Regions from separate parts of the Actinoplanes sp. L3-i22 genome, predicted to be linked through region 2. Evidence: predicted binding sites of a transcription regulator. Region 2 holds the regulator's gene; the other holds the start of a gene.
What was found. The regulator HrcA, encoded in region 2, represses chaperone genes, less so after heat shock. The targets are predictions, from matches to a motif close to GGTTNGCACNCTCNNNNNGAGNGTGCNAACC.
Positions count from the first base shown of each region.

Region 1 (3,587 bases), 2.1 Mb from region 2:
CTGGCGGCGGGGAGTGGGTACTACGTCTTCAAGACCGGGGACTCGGGGGCGACCGCCGTCTGGGGTACCTACTGACGGGCCGGTCTCGCATGGCAGTCGCGACGCCGCCGGGTCGATGGACCCGGCGGCGTCGTCGTTTGTCGCTGGTGAAACTGCGGGCTGTCGCTCTTTGAAACCGCCGGGCTGTCGGGCTGTCGCTGCGGGAGCTGTTGGTCAGAGCAGGGAGCGGCCGCAGAGCAGGCAGATCAGGATCAGCGCGATCGCGCCGGCGACCAGGCCGACCCCATAGGTCACGGTCCGCGCCGAGCCCTCGGCCTCGTCGATCGCGTCCATGTCCTGGGGTGGCATGTGGCGTGGCGGGGGTGGCGTGGCGATCGTCGGCGGGCGCCAGTGCGGCGACGGCGGGTCCGTCCGGGGCGGGCCGGGATAGGCCGGCGCCTCGGGGGTGGCGGGCTGGTCCTGAGGCGGGCGGCCGAGCGACTCGGCGCCGGGCTCGGGCCGCTGCCAGTACGCGTCGCCGTCCGGTCCACTGGTGGGGGAGCTCACGTTCACCGACGGTACAGCCGGAGGGGGACGACGGCCGAAGCGATGTCGGCTTACCCTTCTAGGCGTGGACATCCTCGATGGCCCCGAGCGGGACAACGACGCCGAGCGCGTGGTGGATTTCGAGTCGGAGGAAGAGCCGCTGCTGCCCGACCAGACTCGTGACGACACCGAGCGTGGCTGGGGTGAGCGTGGCACCTCCAACGACGATCGCCTGCTCGAGGACCGCCCGCCGCACTGGGGCTGACATTCCGGCATCTCGCCGGCTCACCGACGGGTCGCGTTGACCCGTCGGCGGTCGTGTTTCACCCGCTCTCGCCCGCGCGCAAGTTTCCGCGCGGGCGATCACCCGCGCGGAGCAGGCTGGGCTTCGCTCCCGCGCGGGCGTCGGCATGCGGGTTTCGGCCCGGACGGCGCAGGCTCGGCTTCGGTCGTGCGCGGGTGTCAGTGCGGACGGCGCAGGCTCGGCTTCGGTCGTGCGCGGGTGTCAGTGCGGACGGCACAGGCTCGGCTTCGCTCGTGCGCTGGTTTCCGCGTGCACGGGTGTCAGCCGGGACGGATCAGGATGGCGAAGCCGTGGCCCTGCCCGGCGACCGCCTGCCCGGCCTGCTCTGGAGCGAGCGCCAGCAGCAGCCCACCGGTCATCGGATCATCGGCGCCGGTCACGTCGAGGACCAGCGCGGCGCTCGCGATCCGGGTGCTGTCGCCCTCGTTGTCGAGCCGTAGCAGGTCGACCAGGTTGCCTGGGTGGACCAGGGACAGCGCGGTCGGATCGGCCAGTCGCACCGGCACCCCGACCCGCCCCGTGGGGATCGCCGGTCTGCCGCTGACCTGCGGCGCGGCGCCCCGGTCAAGAGCGGCCGCAGCGGTGCTCCCGGCGGCGGCGGTGCTGTCGGCAGCGGCCGTCGCGGCGGTGACCGGAACCGCGCACGGCTCGACCGCCGAGCGGAACCAGACCAGGCCGGCCGCAGTGACCAGCAGGACCGCTATCGCGGCGAGCCGCAGCAGACCGCCCCGGCTCGGGCGCCATCGCACCGGATCCAGACGTTCGCCCTGATCGCGGGATCTTCCCATCGCTCCGCCTCCCTGCCCTTGGCGATGTTCAGGCGGGCGAGGCTAGGCGAAATCCGGAACGGCCGCGGCCGGCCCTGTGGACAACTTCGCGCTGTGGATAACCGAAGGCGCGGCGTCCGGCGGGGCTAGGTTTGGCTCACGCGCGGCGAGGCCGATTTTTGACAAGACAACAGCGATTTGGGTACGACGAAGGGCGTGCCGTGATCCGGCACGCCCTTGCGTTCACAGCGGTCAGGAGGCCGCGGCGGCCTTCGCTCCGGAGCCGCCGCTGGAGCTCGACGACGAGGAGGACGAGGACGAGCCGCTGCTCGTGGACGACGAGGAGCTGCTGGTCGAGACGGCCGGGGCGGTCTCGGTCTTCTTCGCCGGGGTGTCGCCGGTGCCGCTCGGCTTCTCCGCGCCCGACTTCTCCGTGCCGGACTTCTCCGCGCTCACGTTGCCGGAGCGGGAGTCGTTGCGGTAGAAGCCGGAGCCCTTGAAGACGATGCCGACAGAGTTGAAGACCTTGCGGAGCTTGCCCTCGCAGTTCGGGCACTCGGTGAGCGCCGGGTCGGAGAAGGACTGCACGGCTTCGAGTTGCTCACCGCACTCGGTGCAGGCGTACTGGTAGGTAGGCACGGCTCCTCCGGATCTGTCGGCTGCTGGCACTCGCCAACTCCGAGTGCCAATGTTGCGGCATCGGAGGTCAATTCGTCCACTCCGGCCTCGGGCTGAGGCCCCGGCGTGCCTGCGGATGTGATGAACCACGCGCTCCCGGCCGGCAATCCCGGGGTGCGGCGGTTGTGACGAATCACGCGCTCCCGGCCGGCAATCCCGGGGTGTGACGGTTGTGACGAATCACGCGCTCGCGGTTTCGGTCCGCCGCCTGTGTAACGAACGACGCGCCCCCTAGGCGGGGCGAGGGGTGAAGCCGGCCGTGGGAGTGATCACGCCGTGGACGGGGCGGTCGTGGGGTTCGGCCGGGACCTCGTCGAGAGCTTCGTGGTCGTGCAGGAGCGCCACGACCAGTGGTCCGGGTGACCCGGCCGGGGTGAGCAGGCGGGACAGGGCCCGGTCGTAGGAGCCGCCGCCACGGCCCATGCGGAGACCGTCGCGGCCGACGGCGAGGGCGGGGACCAGGATCAGGTCCGCCGAGCGGAGAGCGGTCACGCCGAGCCGGGGGCCGATCGGCTCCAGGAGACCACGCCGGCCGGTGGTGAGGGTGCCGGTGTGCTCGGCCCAGTCCAGATCGTTGTCAGGTAGCAGGACCGGCAGGAGCAGGCGGCCGCCCGGGGGAAGGGCGGCGCGGAGTACGTCCGGCAGGTCGGGGCCACCGGGCTCGGATCCGGACGGGACGTAGGCGGCGAGGGTGGACGGGGTCTTCCGCCGTACGAGAGCAAGGGTTTGATCTTGAAGTTGACGGGCTGCGTCCGAGCGGTCGGTGGCCGAAAGCGATCGACGGGCGGTAAGTAGCTGTGTGCGCAGCGTGATCTTGTTGTGGGGTGATTTTTCCGCGGCGCCAGCTAAATCCGACATGCAACACCCCCTTTTGAAAAGCGGCAAACGGTGCACACTATGTCAGCATCGCTCCAAAGAGGCCACTCCCGGGAGGATGTGTGACATTACGTGGCCGACTCACCAGCGCCTTCCTGGTGGTCGTGCTCGGTCCGGTCCTGCTCGGTTCCATCTTCGTCGCGCTGACCGTCGCGGCGGTCAGCCGTGAGCGGACGAACGAGCGTCTCGATCATGCGGTGACGACCGTCCAGGCGGCGGTCGGGGCGATCTGTGGGCAATTGCAGGCGGCGGCCGACGCGGTCGCGGTGGTCCCGGCGGACGCGCGCGCCGCGGTCGCCGACCAGTTGATCGCCCGCGGTCTGGCCGTGGACATCCGGTTCACCGGCGCGGAGTCGGCCGGCCCGGCGGACCTGGCCCGGCGGGCCCGCGCCGCCGTGCCCCCGGAAGCCTCCCCGCCGGATGCGCCCACGCAGGCG
Region 1 covers NZ_AP024745.1:11,347,543-11,351,129, reverse strand. Annotated here, with positions in the region: gene L3i22_RS50300 (DUF2231 domain-containing protein) at 1-75, shown strand, start outside; gene L3i22_RS50295 (translation initiation factor 2) at 214-546, opposite strand; gene L3i22_RS50290 (hypothetical protein) at 611-790, shown strand; gene L3i22_RS50285 (hypothetical protein) at 1,090-1,617, opposite strand; gene L3i22_RS50280 (FmdB family zinc ribbon protein) at 1,849-2,235, opposite strand; gene L3i22_RS50275 (5-formyltetrahydrofolate cyclo-ligase) at 2,506-3,132, opposite strand; gene L3i22_RS50270 (diguanylate cyclase) at 3,213-3,587, shown strand, end outside.
Region 1: a site for HrcA is predicted at 2,257-2,287, ahead of L3i22_RS50280 (FmdB family zinc ribbon protein). Genes of this name have one in related genera too.

Region 2 (3,587 bases):
CCTCGACCGCAAGCACACCGCCGGCCGCGCGCCGGAAGCCGCGCTCGAGGCCCGCGACGCCGGGTTCGAGCACGTGAACCTGGACCTGATCTACGGCACCCCGGGGGAGACCCCGGAGGACTTCGAGCGTTCCCTGCAGACCGTGATCGACGCCGGGGTGGACCACGTCAGCGCCTACGCCCTGATCGTCGAGGACGGCACCCGGATGGCGGTCCGGATGCGCCGCGGCGAGCTGCCGTTCCCCTCCGACGACGTGGCCGCCGACCGTTATCTGGCCGCAGAGGAAAAACTGACAAAAGCCGGTTTTCACTGGTACGAGGTCTCCAACTGGGCCAGGCCCGGCGGGGAGTGCCGGCACAACCTGCGGTACTGGACCGGCGCCGACTGGTGGGGGCTCGGTCCCGGCGCGCACAGCCACGTGGGCGGGGTGCGCTGGTGGAACGTGAAGCATCCAACGGCGTACGCAAATCGCTTGAATGATGGTGTTTCTCCAGGTCACGGCCGAGAGCTCCTGACCGCGGGGGACCGGCACGTCGAGGACGTGATGCTCCGCGTCCGGCTGCGCGAGGGCATCGCCCTGGACCGTGTCGACGGCCCGGCGGCCGCCCAGGCGCTGGCCGACGGCCTGCTGGAGCAGGGTGCCTACGACGCCGGGCGGCTCGTGCTCACACTGCGCGGACGACTGCTGGCCGACGCGGTCATCCGCGACGTCGCGCCCTGACGGGGCGGACCCGGTGTCGTACTGTTTCGATTCCGCCATGGCTTTCCCGGCGGACCCGTTGCCGGAAAGAACCGTCGACGGTCGGTCCTTTCGATCATCGCGCTGCAGCCAGCGGCGACGTAGACTGGCACTCTGTCCGCGCGAGTGCCAGAGGGAGGGGTCATATGAGTCTTGATGACCGCAAGCTCGAAGTCCTGCGGGCGATCGTCGAGGACTATGTGAAGACCCGCGAGCCGGTCGGCAGTAAAGCGCTGGTCGAGCGGCATCAGCTGGGTGTCTCCTCGGCCACGGTGCGCAACGACATGGCCGTGCTGGAGGAGGAGGGCTACATCCGGCAGCCGCACACCAGTGCCGGCCGGGTGCCCACCGACGCCGGCTATCGGCTCTTCGTCGACCGGCTGACCAGGGTCAAGCCGCTCAGCCCGGCCGAGCGCCGGGCGATCGAGCGCTTCATGATCGGCGTCGTCGACCTCGACGATGTGGTGCATCGCACGGTCCGGCTGCTCGCCACGCTGACCCGGCAGGTCGCGGTCGTGCAGTATCCGAGCCTGTCCCGCTCCTCGGTGCGCCATCTGGAGCTCGTGCCGATCTCCACCACCCGGCTGATGCTCGTCATGATCACCGACACCGGCCGCGTCGAGCAGCGCCTGGTCGAGATGCCGGCCCCGGTGCCGGAGGGCGCCGTGTGGGATCTGCGACGCCGCGTCAACGAGAAACTTGCTGGTCAGCGCCTCGCCGACACCCCGCCCCTGGTGCAGACCCTGGTCGAGGAGTGCACCCCGGAGCGCCGCGGCGACATGGTCTGTCTGGCCACCGTGCTGCTGGAGACTCTGGTCGAACGGAGTGAGGAGCGCCTCGCACTCGCCGGGACGGCCAACCTGACTCGCGGCGGTGTGCTGGACTTTCAGGGCACGCTGCGCCCCGTCCTCGAAGCGTTGGAGGAGGAGGTCATCTTGCTCAAGCTGATCGGTGACCTCGAACCCAGCACCACCCGGGTCCGGATCGGCGACGAGAACGAGATCGACAACCTCCGGTCGGCCTCCGTGGTCAGCACCGGTTACGGACCGGGGGCCACGATCGTTGGTGGGCTCGGCGTGCTGGGGCCGACCCGGATGGACTACCCCGGCACCATCGCTACTGTTCGTGCAGTGGCACGCTACGTTGGCGACCTGTTGGCACAGAATTGACGGATCCGCGCAGACATTGAGGACTCCAAACCCCGTGGCCAAGGACTACTACGGAATTCTCGGCGTGAGCCGGGAAGCCACCGACGACGAGATCAAGCGCGCCTACCGCAAGCTGGCTCGGCAGTACCATCCGGACGTCAACCCCGATCCGGAGGCACACGAGAAGTTCAAGGACATCAACGCGGCGTACGAGGTCCTGTCCGACGACCAGAAGCGGCAGGTCGTCGACCTCGGCGGTGACCCGCTCGCGCCCGGCGGCGGCATGCCCGGCGGCGGCGCCGGCGGGGCCGGCCCGTTCGTCGGTTTCCAGGACATCATGGACGCGTTCTTCGGCACCGCGGCCGGCGGTGGCAGCCGTGGCCCGCGCCCGCGCACCCGGCCCGGCGCCGACGCGATCCTGCGCCTCGAGCTCGACCTGGTGGAGACCGCGTTCGGCGTCGAGGCGCCGATCACCGTCGACACCGCGGTGCTCTGCACCCAGTGCTCCGGCGCCGGCACCGCGCCCGGCACCCACCTGGCCACCTGCGAGGTCTGCGGCGGCCGCGGCGAGGTCCAGTCGGTGCAGCGCACCTTCCTCGGCCAGGTCGTCTCGTCCCGCCCCTGCCAGAACTGCCAGGGCCACGGCACGATCATCCCGAGCCCGTGCCCGACCTGCGCCGGCGACGGCCGGATCCGCACCCGCCGCTCGCTCACGGTCAAGATCCCGGCCGGCGTCGAGGACGGCATGCGCATCCGCCTGGCCCAGCAGGGCGAGGTCGGCCCGGGCGGCGGCACCGCCGGCGACCTCTACGTGGAAATTCACGAGCGCCCGCACGACGTCTACTCCCGCAAGGGCGACGATCTCCACTGCCGCGTCACGCTGCCGATGACGGCCGCCGCGCTCGGCACCCGGATGACCATCAAAACCCTCGACGGCGAAGAGAACATCGAGGTCAAACCGGGCACGCAGCCGGCCAGCACCCTTCGCATCCGCGGCAAGGGCGTGCCGCATCTGCGGGGCCAGGGCCGGGGCGAGCTCTTCGTGCACCTCGACGTCAAGACACCGACCAAGCTCACCGCCGACCAGGAGCGGATGCTGCGGGACTTCGCCAAGACCCGGGGCGAGGACGTGGCTGAGCTGAGCAAGCAGGGCGGCTTCTTCAGCCGGATGCGGGACGCTTTCAACGGGCATTGAGTTCTGAGCTTTTGGCTTTTAGCTTTTAGCGGACGCCGAGGGAGGGCATCGATCTTCGGATCGAGGCCCTCCCTGTTCAGTGCCACCCAAGAGGCCGCCGCAAGGTGAAGGCCGCCGCTCATGAGGCTGCCGCGGGGCAGGGGCCGCCGCCCATTCGGCGCTATTAGGCCGGGCTGCCGCCCATCCAAGATCAATTTCAAGATCTTTTTGCCTCGGTCCGCCGGGGTACAGATCGTCGCTCCCGCGGGGACCCTTCCGGGCCTCGCAAGGGCGCGGGGCGCCCAAAACGCGAGACCCTCCAGGGCGACGTCCGTGGCTGGGCACGGTTACCCCCAAACCCAAACCCCAGCCCCAGCCCCGGCCCAGCCCCGGCCCCAGCCCAGGCCCCGCCGGTCAGGTGTCCAGCCAGCGCCAGTTCAGTTCGTACACGGCCGGTGGCGGGCCGGGCAGCGCGCCGCCGGTCCGCAGGCCGTCGAGCAGGACGGTCAGACACCGGTCCCGAAGC
Region 2 covers NZ_AP024745.1:1,424,490-1,428,076, forward strand. Annotated here, with positions in the region: gene hemW (radical SAM family heme chaperone HemW) at 1-721, shown strand, start outside; gene hrcA (heat-inducible transcriptional repressor HrcA) at 886-1,908, shown strand; gene dnaJ (molecular chaperone DnaJ) at 1,943-3,082, shown strand; gene L3i22_RS06620 (TetR/AcrR family transcriptional regulator) at 3,476-3,587, opposite strand, start outside.